2 regions of the Rhizobium sp. NLR8a genome follow, and region 1 is predicted to be linked to the other one. Evidence: predicted binding sites of a transcription regulator. Region 1 holds the regulator's gene; the other holds the start of a gene.

Region 1 (7,887 bases):
GAAGGCGGGCGGAGTTGGTGACGAAGAGATCGTCGCCGACGAGCTGGGTCTTCTTGCCGATCAGATCGGTCAGCGCCTTCCAGCCGTCCCAGTCGTCCTCGGCCATGCCGTCCTCGATCGAGATGATCGGGTATTTGCCGGCGAGCTCGGCGAGATATTCGGCCATGGCGCCCGATTCGAGCGTACGGCCTTCCCCTTCGAGAACATACTTGCCGTCCTTGAAGAATTCCGTCGAGGCGCAGTCGAGGCCGAGGCACATGTCGTCGCCCGGCTTGTAGCCGGCTTTCTCGATCGACTTCATGATGAAATCCAGGGCTTCGGGCGCGCTCTTCAGGCCGGGGGCGAAGCCGCCTTCGTCACCGACATTGGTGTTGTGGCCCTGCGCGGCAAGCTCCTTTCGAAGCGTATGGAAGACTTCCGACCCCATACGCACGGCGTCGGCGATCGAATCGGCGCCGACCGGCAGGATCATGAATTCCTGGAAGTCGATCGGATTGTCGGCATGGGCGCCGCCGTTGATGATGTTCATCATCGGCACCGGCAGGAGGCTGGCGGAAGCGCCGCCGACGTAGCGGTAAAGCGGCAGGCCGGATGCCTGGGCGGCAGCCTTGGCGACGGCGAGCGAGACGCCGAGGATGGCGTTGGCGCCGAGGCGCGACTTGTTCGGCGTGCCGTCGAGCTCGATCATGATGTTGTCGATCTGAATCTGGTTTTCGGCGTCGATGCCGCCGATCGCGTCGAAGATCTCGGTGTTGGCGGCCTCGACCGCCTTTTCGACGCCCTTGCCGAGATAGCGCTTGCCGCCGTCGCGCAGCTCGACCGCCTCATGCGCGCCCGTCGAGGCGCCCGAGGGAACGGCCGCGCGGCCCATGCTGCCGTCTTCGAGATAGACGTCGACTTCGACGGTGGGGTTGCCACGGCTATCGAGGATCTCGCGGGCGATGATATCGGTGATTGCAGTCATGGGTTCTTCCTGCTCGGTGGGTGATAAGTCGTTCGAAGCCTGTCATAATCGAAGGCGTGCAAATTACAATGCCGCAATTTCCGGCCTCCGAACCAGCATTCCGTCGTGGCCTAAACCACGAACATGTCAGCTTGTTGAACGTCAGGACTTGGCGATCGCATCGAAGGCAAGCAGCTTCTCGAGCAGTCGCGGCATGTCCTTGAGATAAACCATATTCGGGCCATCGGACGGCGCGTTGTCGGGGTCCTGATGGGTTTCGAGGAAGACGCCGGCAATTCCCGTCGCCACTGCCGCGCGCGCCAGCGTTTCCACGAACTCGCGCTGGCCGCCGGAGGAATCGCCCTGCCCGCCCGGCTGAGCGACGGAATGCGTCGCGTCGAAGATGACGGGAGCGCCCATCGCCGCCATAATCGGCAGCGAGCGCATGTCGGAGACCAGCGTATTGTAGCCGAAGGAAGCGCCACGCTCGCACAAGAGCACATTCGGATTGCCGCTGGCGTTGAGCTTCTTCAGGACGTTCTTCATGTCCCAGGGGGCGAGGAACTGGCCCTTCTTGACATTGACGGCACGGCCGGTCCTTGCGGCGGCGATCAGTAGGTCGGTCTGACGGCAGAGGAAGGCCGGGATCTGCAGGACATCGACCACCTTGGCCACCTCGGCGCATTGCTCGGCCGTATGGACGTCGGTTATGACCGGAAAGCCGAATTCCTTCTTGAGGTCGGCAAAGACCTCCATGCCCTTTTCCAGGCCGATGCCGCGCTCGGCCGAGAGCGAGGTGCGGTTGGCCTTGTCGAAGGAGCTTTTGTAGACAAGACCCATGCCAAGCTTTGCGCAAAGCTCCTTCAGCGTGCCGGCGACCATGAAGGCGTGGTCCCGGTTCTCCATCTGACAGGGGCCGGCAATCAGCGACAGGCGGGCGGTATTGGAAAAGGTGACCTGACCTTCGCCTTCGCCGATCCTGACTTCGGAATTCGTGTCGGTGCTCATCGTGTTTCCTCGAAGGCGAAGAGCGCACCCTGCCCGGGCGTAGACTTCACCAGAATGCGATTGTTCTTGCGCGTGAATGTGATCCCGTTAGCACCCAAATGCGCTTCTGTCACGGCAAGATCGGCGACGGTGAAGAGGATTACCCGGCCGCGCAGACCACGATCGGCGGATGAGACGGCAAGCTCGAAATAGGCCTCCAGCCCTTCGGGCGTCATCAGGCTGATCTTCGCATTTGATGCCGCGATATTCACGCCGAAACCGGTTTTCTCCGCCGCCGCCTGCCCTATCGCAAGCCCGACGAAGGCGGCGAATGCCGCCGGGTCCGGCGCACAAAGCGCGATCTCGGCAATGCCGATCACGCCATTGGCATGCGTCTCCAGCGCGGCGCGATCTGTCGGGAAGGAATTGATGCGCTGGCAGGTAAAGAGAAAGAAATCGGGTGCGCGCAGATCAGCTGCAAAGGCCAGCTTGAAGCTGCCGACGGTCTCCGAACCATCCGGCATCCGCATCGGCCGGCTGAATTGCAACATCTCGCCGGCGCTCGCGCCGTTGCTGACGAAGCGCTTATGATCGAGGCCGGCATCCTCGCTGAGGAAGGCCAGCGCAGACAATCCCTCCTCGCCGCAGCGGAAGCGGAAGGCGCGATTGCGGGCGATGAAGACATTGCCGTGGCGGGCCGCTGCCTCGCTCTCCTCGACGCTCGCCACGCCAAGCGGCTCCAGATAGGTCTTGTCGGCGAAAAAGACGCAGGCATTCTCCGTTCCGAAGGGATGGCGCCCATCGGCGGCGACGGTGAAACCGAGCTTGCCGAGCCTCTCACGCGCCAGATCGATATTGACCACCGGCAGCACGACGTGATCCAGCGGATGCGACTTGGCGGAATGCGCGTTCATGATATCCTCCTGAAAGGGGCAAAGATGTGCGACAGCCCCTCCCCGAATGCAAGCGATGTGCGCCAATCCCGTCGAATGAAATTAAAAATCTCGACGAGTTGGCCCGAAGTTTTACGGAAATTTAGCTACTTGCGGAACACATATGGAACATATAGTGTCTGTTCTGGATTTGTTTCAATCAGGGGTCTGACGTCGATGCTCACGCGCAAACAACAGGAGCTTCTCCTTTTCATTCATGAGCGCATGAAGGAATCCGGCGTCCCTCCCTCCTTCGACGAAATGAAGGATGCCCTGGATCTCGCCTCGAAATCCGGCATTCACCGCCTGATCACGGCGCTCGAGGAGCGCGGCTTCATTCGCCGCCTACCGAATCGCGCCCGGGCGCTTGAAGTGATCAAGCTTCCGGAGGCCTATAACCCCAGCCTGCAACAGCGCCGCGGTTTTTCGCCGAGCGTCATCGAGGGCAGCCTCGGCAAACCCCAGCCGGTCGCCGCCCCCGCTGCCGCAAAGCCGGTCGCCGACAACGGCAACTCTGTCTCCGTGCCGGTCATGGGAAGAATCGCCGCCGGCGTTCCGATCTCGGCGATCCAGAACAACACGCATGACATCGTCATTCCCGCGGACATGCTTGGCTCCGGTGAGCACTACGCGCTGGAGGTCAAGGGCGATTCGATGATCGACGCCGGCATCTTCGACGGCGACACCGTGATCATCCGCAACGGCAGCACCGCAAGTCCCGGCGACATCGTCGTTGCCCTCGTCGACGACGAGGAAGCAACGCTGAAACGCTTCCGCCGGAAGGGCGCCTCGATCGCGTTGGAAGCCGCCAACCCGGCTTACGAGACCCGGATTTTCGGGCCGGACCGCGTCAAGGTGCAGGGCAAGCTCGTCGGCCTCATTCGCCGTTATCACTGACAGCAGCCGGACCGGATTCGGTAAAACTGTCTTTGCGCCAATCATAGGCGCGATGGCGCATCCATGGCCGCGATAGCGCCTCGAATGCGGTTGCGACCTGCAGGCCGGCATCGGCGAAGCGCAATTCGACGGAACCGGTCCTGCGGAGCGTCTCGCCGGTGAAGAGCGTCCCGCCTGAACGGCAGCTGTTGAAACGCAGGCGGACCGAGGTCACGACGATATCGGCCGTATCGCAGGCCGGGCCGAGATAGGCGGCATTGTCGATGACGGTGACGATATGGCCATTGCCGAGTCGTGATGTGCACCACGCCTTCTTGACGCAGGAAAACCGGTTTGCTTCACCGCCTGCTGCGGCTGCCCGCATCGCTGCGCTCGCTTCGTTCTGCTGATCGCGGGAAAGCCTGACTCGGCGGTCTTCTCCTTCCGGCGGGATAGCCGGACCATCCAGCATCTTCGGTGGAACATGTGTCGGCAGGACCAGCGCTCGCTGCCACTGGTCGAAGATGAAATCCGGCGGGTTTTCACGGTTGGACGCGATTGCCTCAGCCGCAACGACCGCAACCAGACCACCATCCTCCGAAATCACCAGATCCGGCGGGCGGGGAGCCGGCAGCAGCAGTACGGTGAGTGTCGAGACGGCGATGATGGATGTGCCGACATGGCGCAGCCGGGTGCGCAGCAGCGTCAGCAGCAGAAAGCCTGCCACCGCCACTGCGAAATACCAGGCGGGCAAGCGGCCGATGCCGATATCGCCGCCCCAGCCGGACACCGTCTTGGCAACCGCAATCACCAGATCGAGGCCGAATCCGACCACCGTCCAGAGCGGAGCATCCAGCCCGAAGGGCATGAGCAGCATCGCCAGCAGCCCGGCCGGCATGACGATGAAGGAGATGATCGGCATCGTCGCAAGGTTTGCCGGCAGGCCGTAAGCCGTCAGGCGATGAAAATGCTCGATCGAAAACAGGGCGGTGGAAAAACCGCCGATCAGCGAGGTCAGGAAGACGCCGCCGAAGAAACCGGCGACGACAACCACCGGCCTGATGATCGGCAATTTCAGGAAAGCGTTTTCACGGACACGCCTGTCCTTCCACAGCTGATAGCCCGATACCAAAGCCAATGTCGCGGCAAAGGACATCTGAAAGCTCGGTCCCAATACTTCCGAAGGTGAAATGGCGATGATGATGAGCGCAGAGAGAACGACATTGCGCAGGCTGATCGACGGCCGATCGAAGAAGACGGCAATCAGCATGATGGTCATCATGATAAAAGCGCGCTCGGCCGAAACCCCGAAACCGGAGATCAGGTAATAGGCGGTGACGGCCATGAGCGCACCGGCGGCGGCGATCTTCTTTGTCGGATAGGCTTGGGCGACGCCGGGAAAGAGGCAGAGCAGCATGCGGAAGCCGACGAAGAAGATGCCGGCCGACAGCGCCATGTTGAGGCCCGAGATCGCGACGATATGGGCAAGGCCGGACTGGCGCAGCGCCTCCGTCGTCGTCTTCGAGATGGCGCGCCGTTCATCCGTCACCAGAGCAGCGGCAAAAGCGCCGGTATCGCCGGGCAGGATCGATCTTATGCGGTCGCCGATGCTGCTGCGCAGCCGGTAGAGCCATTCGAGCAGAGCGTCCGACGTCGAGCTGGCCGCCTGCGGGCCTGCCTCCAAGTCGAGTTTCTCCGGCGCACCATAGAAGAAACCGTTGGCACCGATGCCGTCGAAATAGGCACCGAAGGAGAAATCGTTGAGCGCGGGAAGTGCGGGGCCCGCCGGCGGTGTCAGCCGTGCCTTGCCGGTGATGATGTCGCCGATTTCGAAAGGCGCATCGGCGCCCCGGACGATCGCGGTGATGCGTCTCGGCGGCCGTTTCAGCTCCGGAGCCTCGGTGCCTGTGACGGCAAGAATGTAGCGCCAGCGCCCGCGGCCGTCCCCTTCCCGCCGTTCGACACGGCCGGTCACCGTCGTCGTCACGGATGAATCGAGGATCACCGTCGAAGCCCGCCAGCTCTCAAACTGAGCCGAGAGCATGCCGCCGGCGAAAAGTGCCAGCGCCATCAAACTTGCGCGCAAGGCCGGCCGGCTGGGACCGGTGAGGAAAACCGCGGCCGCCGACACCAGCAAGCAGAGCAGCGATGGAACGAGGGGCAAATCCGATGCCGCAAGAAACCAGAAGGCCGAGCCGGCTCCGAGGAAGACCGGCGAGAACAGCAGCATTCGGCCATAATCGGCCTCTTCGCCCAGCATGTAGGCTCCGGCAGGCAGCGATTGCCGGGCGGCGGCCAGCAGCCGATGACGCAACGGGGTCTGCGACTGCGTCCTTACCGATTGAGTCACCACCGCAGGCGCAGGAAAATTCGGCGGATCGGCAAGGCCGGCGCCCACTTGCGGCCGCAATTCGGCTGTCGTCTGTTCCTGCATGCGCCGCCCAAAATGCCCCGCGAAGTCGCCAGAATGCAACCTTCACGCAAATCCGGCAAGAATAATCGGTTGAAATACGAAGGAAAACCCAAAGGAGCAAAAGGCAAGTCGAATCATCGGCTTCCGTTATGCGTGCGGCTCATCGCTGCGGTGCCTAAAAGGTGATGCCGCAATGCACAAAATGCCATCACGGTAACTTGGCATTAGCGTCACGATCATATAGCTATCGGAAAGGACGCTTAACCCCTATGGCGCTTTTGTGGCGCCACCGACATTTCGGAGGATCAGCATGACGGATCAAAGCGCTACAATAAAAATCGGTGACAAATCAGTCGACCTCGCCGTTAAAAGCGGCACGATCGGCCCGAGCGTCATCGACATCGGTGCCCTCTACAAAAACACCGCTTCCTTCACTTACGATCCGGGCTTCACCTCGACCGCATCCTGTGAATCCAAAATCACCTATATCGACGGTGACGAAGGTGTGCTGCTGCACCGCGGCTATCCAATCGAGCAGCTTGCCGAGCACGGCGACTTCCTCGAGGTCTGCTACCTCCTGCTCTACGGCGAACTGCCGACGGCCGCGCAGAAGAAGGACTTCGACTATCGCGTCACGCACCACACGATGGTGCATGAGCAGATGAGCCGCTTCTTCACCGGCTTCCGCCGTGATGCGCATCCGATGGCTGTGATGTGCGGCTGTGTCGGCGCCCTGTCGGCCTTCTATCACGACTCCACAGACATCACCGATCCGCACCAGCGCATGGTCGCCAGCCTGCGCATGATCGCCAAGATGCCGACGCTTGCCGCTATGGCCTACAAGTATCATATCGGCCAGCCCTTCGTTTACCCGAAGAACGACCTCGACTATGCGTCGAACTTCCTGCGCATGTGCTTTGCCGTCCCCTGCGAGGAATATGTGGTCAATCCGGTGCTTGCCCGCGCCATGGACCGCATCTTCATCCTGCATGCCGATCACGAGCAGAACGCTTCGACCTCGACCGTCCGTCTCGCCGGTTCGTCGGGCGCCAATCCGTTCGCCTGCATCGCTGCCGGCATCGCTTGCCTCTGGGGCCCCGCCCATGGCGGCGCCAACGAAGCGGCTCTCAACATGCTGACAGAAATCGGCACCGTTGACCGCATTCCGGAATATGTCGCCCGCGCCAAGGACAAGAACGATCCGTTCCGGCTGATGGGCTTCGGCCACCGCGTCTATAAGAACTATGATCCGCGCGCCAAGATCATGCAGAAGACGACGCATGAAGTGCTTGGCGAACTTGGCATCAAGGACGATCCGTTGCTGGAAGTTGCGATGGAGCTGGAGCGCATTGCGCTCACCGACGAATATTTCATCGAGAAGAAGCTCTATCCCAATATCGACTTCTATTCCGGCATCACGCTGAAGGCGCTGGGCTTCCCCACCACCATGTTCACCGTGCTCTTCGCGCTTGCCCGCACCGTCGGCTGGATCGCCCAGTGGAACGAGATGATCGAGGATCCGGAACAGCGCATCGGCCGTCCGCGCCAGCTCTATGTCGGCGAACCGAAGCGCGACTACATCCCGGTTTCGAAGCGCTGATCGCTTCAGAGCTCAAAAGAAACCCGGTCAGGAATGGCCGGGTTTTTTCTTGTTCAAAACGTCGAGAAGGATTTCGGCGGCCTGTTCGCCGGGCGGCTTTTCCGTCTGCATGCGCTGCCAGATGAGCTCGTAGCCT
Region 2 (7,887 bases), on a different contig from region 1:
GCCACGCGCTGCAGCCGATGCAGATCGCAGGCGCTGCAATCATCCTGCTTGCCGCCGCCGGCATGAACCTCGGCTGGAGCCCAAGATGGCTGCGGCCGAGGGCGCTTCAGGGCTGAGGTATCGGCAGGCACGCGGCGGCAGGCATTCCTTCTGGTGATGCATCCATCAGCGCCGGTGGATTGATGGCACGGCCCAGCGGATATAAAACGGCGGGGAAGAGGAGCCACCCCATGAGCTTTGCCGCCTTGCTTGCCTATGCCGGAGCGTTGTTCATCGCCGCGGCCATTCCCGGCCCCGGCATCACCGCCATCGTAGCGCGTGCGCTCGGCTCGAATTTCCGCGAGACCTTCTTCATGGGCCTCGGCCTGGTGCTCGGCGATATGACCTATCTCACAGCGGTCATTCTGGGCCTGGCTTTCGTCGCGCAGACCTTCGCGGAAGTCTTCCTCATCATCAAGGTCGCCGGCGCTCTTTATCTCGGCTACATCGCCTGGAAACTGTGGACGGCAGGGCTGCTGCCGCAGGATATTGCCGCGAAAAAATCCGGCAATGTCGGCCTGTCCTTCCTCTCCGGCCTGCTGGTGACGCTGGGCAACCCGAAGACGATGCTGTTTTATGTCGCACTGGCGCCGACGCTGATCGATATCGGCAATATCACCCTGCGCGACTATGCGCTTCTGCTCGCCGTCACCTTCGTGGTGCTGATCACCGTGCTGGTGCCCTATATGCTGCTTGCCGCGCGCGCCCGCACGATGCTGAAACAGCCGCGCGCCCTGCGGGCGCTGAACCGGGTTGCAGCCGGCATCCTTGCGGGCACGGCGGCGTTCATCGCGACGCGGGCAGCCTGAAATAAACATCCGCCAAGAGGCGGTTTTCAAAGCTTATTTTCTCTCCGCCACCCCCGCCCGGCGCGAACGCGCTCTGGTCTCATTCCGTCTTTGACCCTATTCTCCTCCTCGATTTCAGGGAATGAAGTCCAAAGGGAGAGAACCATGTCGCACAAACCCGGCCGCGGCCGCATCTATTCCTCGATCACCGAGACCATCGGCGACACGCCGCTGGTGCGCTTCGACAAGCTGGCGCGGGAAAAGGGTGTGGTGGCAAACCTGATCGGCAAGCTCGAATTCTTCAATCCGATCGCATCCGTCAAGGACCGCATCGGTGTGGCAATGATCGAAAGCCTGGAATCGCAAGGCAAGATCACATCAGGCAAAACGGTGCTGATCGAGCCGACCTCGGGCAATACCGGCATCGCACTCGCCTTTGCCGCCGCCGCCAAGGGATACCGGCTGATCCTCACCATGCCCGAGACCATGTCGGTCGAACGCCGCAAGATGCTGGCGCTGCTCGGCGCCGAGCTGGTGCTGACGGAAGGGTCGAAGGGCATGAAGGGCGCCATCGCCAAGGCCGAGGAGCTCGCCGCCTCCCTTCCCGACGCCATCATTCCGCAGCAGTTCGAAAACCCGGCCAATCCCGAGATCCACCGCAAGACGACGGCCGAGGAAATCTGGAACGATACCGACGGCACGGTCGATATCGTCGTCTCGGGCATCGGCACCGGCGGCACGATCACCGGCGTCGGCCAGGTGCTGAAGAGCCACAAGCCCGAGATCCAGATCATCGCCGTCGAGCCTGCCGATTCGCCGGTGCTCTCAGGCGGTAATCCCGGCCCGCACAAGATCCAGGGAATCGGCGCCGGCTTCGCGCCGAAGATCCTCGATACCGGCATCTATGACGAGGTCGTGACCGTCACCAACGACGAGGCCTTCGAACAGGCCCGCCTCATCGCAAGGCTCGAAGGCGTGCCGGTCGGCATCTCCTCCGGCGCGGCGCTGACGGCGGCGATCAAGGTCGGCAGCCGGCCGGAAAATGCCGGCAAGAATATCGTCATCATCATACCGTCTTTTGCGGAACGGTATTTGTCGACGGCGCTGTTTGAGGGGTTGGGGAGCTGAATAGCGAATAGCGAATAGCGAATAGCGAATAGCGAATAGGATGTAACCTGCTTTGCGGCGGGCAAGCCGATTAACTAGTCGCTATTCGCAACTCCCTATTCGCTTGCGCTCAGGCGGCCGCCGTCAACCTCTCGCCGGCGATCCGGTAGGAGATCGCCTCAGCCAGATGCAAACGGCCAACGGTCGGTTTGTCGTCGAGATCGGCGAGCGTGCGGGCGACCTTGAGGACGCGGTGGTAGCCGCGGGCGGAGAATTTCATCTTCTCGGCGGCGTCGCGCAGGAGTTGCAGGCCGCTCGCATCGGGCTCGGCGAGTTTTTCGATCATTGATGTGGAGCAGCGGGCATTGGTGCCGATATCCCTGGCGCCGGCGCGCGCGAAGCGCTCCTGCTGGAGCTCGCGGGCGCGGGCGACGCGGCGGGCGACATCGGCGCTGGCCTCGGCCGCCATCGGGCGGATCAGATCGGCGGCGGAGACGGCCGGCACATCGATGCGGATATCGATGCGGTCCATCAGCGGCCCGGAGATGCGGGCCTGGTAGTCGCTCATGCAGCGCGGGCCACGGGCGCAGGTATGGCCGGGCTCACCGGCCATGCCGCAGCGGCAGGGGTTCATCGCCGCGATCAGCTGGAATTTCGCCGGATAGGAGACGCGGTGATTGGCGCGCGCAATGACGCATTCGCCGCCTTCGAGCGGCTGGCGCAGCGCATCGAGCGCCTGCGGCGTGAACTCGGGGAACTCGTCGAGGAAGAGCACGCCGTGATGGGCGAGCGAGGCCTCGCCCGGCCGGGCGCGCAGACCGCCGCCGACAAGGGCGGCCATGGTGGCGGAATGATGCGGGGTGCGGAAGGGCCGGCGATCGGACAGCTTGCCGCCGGTGAGCTGGCCGGCGATCGAATGGACCATCGACACTTCAAGCAGTTCGGCGGGCGAAAGCGGCGGCAGGATCGACGGCAGCCGCGACGCCAGCATCGATTTGCCGGAACCGGGAGGCCCGACCATCAGGAGATTGTGGCCGCCGGCGGCCGCCACCTCGAGCGCACGTTTTGCGCTTTCCTGGCCCTTGATCTCGGCAAGATCCGGCAGGTTGGCGGCATTGGCGCGGATCGACGGCTCCGGCCGGGAGAGCACCTGCGTGCCGCGAAAATGATTGGCAAGGGCAATCAGGCTGCGCGGTGCGAGAATATCGACCTCGGCGCCGGCCCAGGCGGCTTCCGCGCCGCTTTCGGCCGGGCAGATCAGCCCCTTGCCGAGCGCATTGGCGCCGATCGCGGCCGGCAGCGCGCCGGCGATCGCGGCGATCGTTCCGTCGAGGTTGAGTTCGCCGACGACGACATAATCGGTCAGCGCGTCGCCAGGAATGGCGCCGAGCGCCGCCATCAGCGCGAGTGCGATCGGCAGATCGAAGTGCGAGCCTTCCTTCGGCAGATCGGCGGGCGCCAAGTTGACGGTCACCCGTTTGCCCGGCAGCGCCAGGCCGGAGGCGTGAAGGGCGGCCTGAACGCGCTCGCGGCTTTCAGCGACCGCCTTGTCAGGCAGGCCGACGATCTGCATGCCGACCTTGCCAGGCGCGATCATGACCTGGACCTCGACCGGCACGCCTTCGATGCCCTGGAATGCTACCGTACTGACACGCGCGACCATATGCCCACCCTTGTCCCGCAAACTCTTAGAGACCGCCCCGTGGCCGTTGAAAGCCAGCGGTTGCAATCTGGCACGGAAGCAGGACTAAAACAAGAACAATAAAAGAACGCAGGCGGATAAGCAGCAGTAATCGCGGTTGCACCCGATCGCAGCCTCAGCCGCGCTTGCGCTCGATCGCGTCCCAGAGCAGGGCCGCGATATCGGCGCCGCCGAACTTCCTGACCTCGCGGATGCCGGTCGGCGAGGTGACGTTGATCTCGGTCATGTAATCGCCGATCACGTCGATGCCGACGAGCAGGAAGCCGCGTTCCCTCAGCGCGGGGCCGATGCGGGCGCAGATTTCCTTTTCGCGCGGCGTCAGTTCGGTCGCCTCGGCGCGGCCGCCGACATGCATGTTGGAGCGGCTGTCATGCTCGGCCGGCACGCGGTTGATGGCACCGGCAAACTCGCCGTCGACAAGGATAATACGCTTGTCGCCCTTGCGCACGTCGGGCAGATATTGCTGGGCGATGAAGGGCTCGCGGAAGAGTTGGCCGAACATTTCCAGCAGTGAGGAGAGGTTGCGGTCGTCGCGGGTCGAATGGAAGACGCCGGCGCCGCCATTGCCGTAGAGCGGCTTCAAGATGATGTCGCCCATCTCGTCGCGGAAGCGGCGGATTTCGGCGGGATCCTTGGTGATCAGCGTCTTCGGCATCAGATCGGCGAATTCGGTGACGAAGATCTTCTCCGGTGAATTGCGCACCCAAGCCGGATCGTTGACGACGAGCGTCTTCGGATGGATGCGCTCGAGGAGATGCGTCGAGGTGATATAGGCCATGTCGAAGGGCGGATCCTGGCGCAGCAGCACCACGTCCATGGTCGAGAGATCGACGCGCTCGGGCGCGCCGAGTTCGAAGTGATCGCCCTTGACGTCACGCAGCAGCATCGGCTCGACGCTGGCAAAGAGCTTGCCGTCGCGGAAGCTCAGGCGCTCGGGGGTATAATGGAAGAGCCTGTAGCCGCGCGCCTGCGCCTCCAGGCTCATGGCGAAGGTGGAGTCCCCTGCGATATTGATGCCGGCGACATGATCCATCTGGACCGCTACATTGGTGATCTTGGCCATTTCCGTCCCTCGCTGAATGCCGGACAGATGTAGGTCGGCCCGGCATCAAACGCAACGGTCATCGAAGGCTTGCGGCAGTCGCCATTTTCAGGCGGCGATGCCCTGGCTGCCGCCGTTGCGCAGCATGTTGCGCAGACGGTAGGCGATTGCCAAAGGCTTCGGGAAAGGCTTGCGCAGGAAGGCGACCTTGCGGACGTAACTGTCGACCCGCCAGCTCGCCCAGGTTCCACCTGCGAAAAAGGCGACGTCGCCGGCGCACAGGGTCCGTTCCGTGCCGTCCTCGGCGGTGATATGGACCTCGCCTTCGAGGATCATCACGGTCTCGTCCCAGCCGAAATACCAGCGGAATTCGCCCGCCGTGCAGTCCCAGATCGCCGTCAGCGACGCCTCGTCATGGCCGCGCGAATGTTCGGCGGTGCGGGCTTCCGGATTGCCGCTGATGATCCAGTCGGGATTGATCGGCGTCGATTTCAGCGGCAGGTGGTCGCTCGCATGCGCGACGAAGGACTTCCCGGCCGGCTTCAGCGCGATATAAGGCACCGAGCGCGCAGCCATGCCGACCGCACTTGCAAGCATCATCTTCCAGGCCACGCAACAACCCCCAATTCTTAATCCCTACCGCGATGGTGGGTAGCAGAGAGAGGTAAGGAGCTCGTTCAACCCGGGACTAAAATTTTAACAATCCGGAAACTCGGCCGGGCAAAGCGCTCAGAAGGCGTCGGGAAAGTGCCGCGGCAACCGGCCGGGCATGACCGCGACGATATCGTAGCGCTGGGAAAGGCGGGCGTGATCGGCCTGGCGGGCGAGCCAGAGATCGCTTGCCGCCCGGATCCGCTTCTGCGCGGCGAGAGAGACGGCGTCGATGGCCGCAGCCTCGCCATGGCGGGCCTTGACCTCGACGAAGACGGCGAGATCGCCCTTGCGGGCGACGATATCGATCTCGCCGAGCCGGGTGCGGTGGCGCAGCGCCAGGATGCGGTATCCCTTCAGCATCAGGAAGACGGCGGCGACATATTCCGACATGCGGCCACGGCGCAGCGCTTTCCTTTTGATGGCAGTGGGGTCTTTATCGCCCATTGCCGCCCTTCAGCTCCAGCAGGCGCTGATAGAGCGCCTTGCGCGGCAGGCCGGTGAGACGGGCGGCCTCGGTCGCAGCCTTTGCCGTCGGCATCGACGTCGACAGGTCGGCAAGCACGGCCTCGACATCGGCCTCGGACGTTTCCGCCGGCTGCGGCGGACCGACGACGAGGACGATCTCGCCCCTGACGTTTTCCACCTGCTGGTAATGGGCGGCGAGTTCGGCCAGCGTGCCGCGGCGGAATTCTTCATAGGTCTTGGTCAATTCACGGCAGACGCAAGCCGGCCGCTCCGGGCCGAGCACATCGGCGGCAGCCAACAGCGTCGCGCCGATGCGATGGGGCGATTCAAAAAAGATCAGCGTCGCTGGAGTTGCGGCCAATTCACCGAGACGATCGCGGCGGGCCTTGTCCTTGGGCGGCAGAAAACCGGCGAAGAGGAAGGCGTCGTTCGGCAGGCCGGAACCAACAAGGGCGGCGAGCGGCGCCGAGGCGCCTGGAATGGGAATGACGCGGTAACCGGCGGCAATCGCCTGCCGGGCCAGCCGGTAGCCGGGATCGGAGACGAGCGGCGTGCCGGCATCGGACACCAGCGCTACCGACCGGCCGGCTTCCAGCGCCTGGATAAGCCGCGGGCCGGCTTCGTCGGCATTGTGCTCGTGGTAAGCGAAGGGGCGGTTCTGGATGCCGTAGCGGTCGAGCAGAACGCGGGTGACGCGCGTATCCTCACATGCCAGCACGTCGGCGCCGGCCAGCGTTTCCAATGCGCGCAGCGTGATGTCGCCGAGATTGCCGATGGGAGTGGCAACCAGATAGAGCGCCGGCTCCAGCGGCCGCGCCGGCACCGCCATGTTGTGCAGGCGGAAGCTTCGCCTCGTGGCGTCCTCGGCTGTGGTTTGCTCGTTCATGCCCTTTGCCTTCGTGCCGCCGGCGCCTTGCCGGTTCATCGGCCTTTATGGGCGAGCGCTGCGGCTTCGGCAAGGGTTGGGATTTCTGTGAGGATTGCTCCGGAAAACCTGAAATGCGAGGGCTCGGCCGTCCATGCCTCTTGCCATCCAATGCTGAAGTCTGCCATTTTGCCCGTCCACTCCCCCGACCTAAATCGGGAAAGCATTCTTCGGGCCTTCGATGCGCCCGGGCAGTCACGGTCGAAAGCGGTAGCATCCCATGCGTATTACTATTGAGCGGTCAAACCTTCTGAAATCGCTGAACCACGTCCACCGTGTGGTCGAACGTCGCAACACGATCCCGATCCTGTCCAACGTACTGCTCAAGGCCGACGGCCAGAACCTCGACATGAAGGCGACCGACCTCGACCTCGAAATCACCGAGGCGACGCCGGCAAGCGTCGAACAAGCAGGCGCCACCACCGTTCCCGCCCATCTTCTCTACGACATCGTGCGCAAGCTTTCCGACGGCTCGGAAGTGCTGCTGGCGACCAGCACCGATGGCGGCTCGATGACCGTCCAGTCCGGCCGCTCGAAATTCTCGCTGCAGTGCCTGCCGGAATCCGATTTCCCGGATCTGACCGCCGGCACCTTCACGCATTCCTTCAAGCTGAAGGCGACCGATCTGAAGATGCTGATCGACCGCACCCAGTTCGCGATCTCGACGGAAGAGACACGTTATTATCTGAATGGCATCTTCTTCCACACGATCGAGAGCAATGGTGAGCTGAAGCTCAGGGCGGTCGCGACCGACGGCCACCGGCTGGCCCGCGCCGATGTCGACGCGCCGTCGGGCTCCGAGGGCATGCCCGGCATCATCATTCCGCGCAAGACGGTCGGCGAACTGCAGAAGCTGGTCGACAATCCGGAAGCAATCGTCACCGTCGAGGTTTCCGACGCCAAGATCCGCATGACGATCGGCTCGATCGTTCTGACCTCGAAACTGATCGACGGCACATTCCCGGATTACCAGCGCGTCATCCCCACCGGCAACGACAAGGAAATGCGCGTCGATTGCACGACCTTCGCCCAGGCCGTCGACCGCGTCTCGACGATCTCCTCCGAGCGCGGGCGCGCCGTGAAGCTGGCGCTGTCCGAAGGTCAGCTGATGCTGACCGTCAACAATCCGGATTCCGGCAGCGCCACGGAAGAAGTCGCCGTCGGC

Evidence for each region. The regulator LexA, encoded in region 1, represses DNA repair genes until DNA is damaged. The targets are predictions, from matches to a motif close to TGTTCNNNNTGTGTTCNG.
Region 2: the regulator LexA is predicted to act here: its motif matches at 3,689-3,706, upstream of HJC04_RS08645 (YifB family Mg chelatase-like AAA ATPase).

Annotation. Positions count from the first base shown of each region.
Region 1 is NZ_JABDWI010000007.1:205,424-213,310, reverse strand. Features, by position in the region: gene eno (phosphopyruvate hydratase) at 1-964, opposite strand, end outside; gene kdsA (3-deoxy-8-phosphooctulonate synthase) at 1,106-1,951, opposite strand; gene HJC04_RS15340 (VOC family protein) at 1,948-2,844, opposite strand; gene lexA (transcriptional repressor LexA) at 3,040-3,759, shown strand; gene HJC04_RS15330 (ComEC/Rec2 family competence protein) at 3,740-6,172, opposite strand; gene gltA (citrate synthase) at 6,462-7,751, shown strand; gene lpxB (lipid-A-disaccharide synthase) at 7,779-7,887, opposite strand, start outside.
Region 2 is NZ_JABDWI010000004.1:72,990-80,876, reverse strand. Features, by position in the region: gene HJC04_RS08660 (DMT family transporter) at 1-116, shown strand, start outside; gene HJC04_RS08655 (LysE family translocator) at 231-848, shown strand; gene cysK (cysteine synthase A) at 993-1,955, shown strand; gene HJC04_RS08645 (YifB family Mg chelatase-like AAA ATPase) at 2,065-3,597, opposite strand; gene gshB (glutathione synthase) at 3,752-4,699, opposite strand; gene HJC04_RS08635 (cupin domain-containing protein) at 4,787-5,290, opposite strand; gene HJC04_RS08630 (YraN family protein) at 5,408-5,776, opposite strand; gene rsmI (16S rRNA (cytidine(1402)-2'-O)-methyltransferase) at 5,766-6,683, opposite strand; gene dnaN (DNA polymerase III subunit beta) at 6,943-7,887, shown strand, end outside.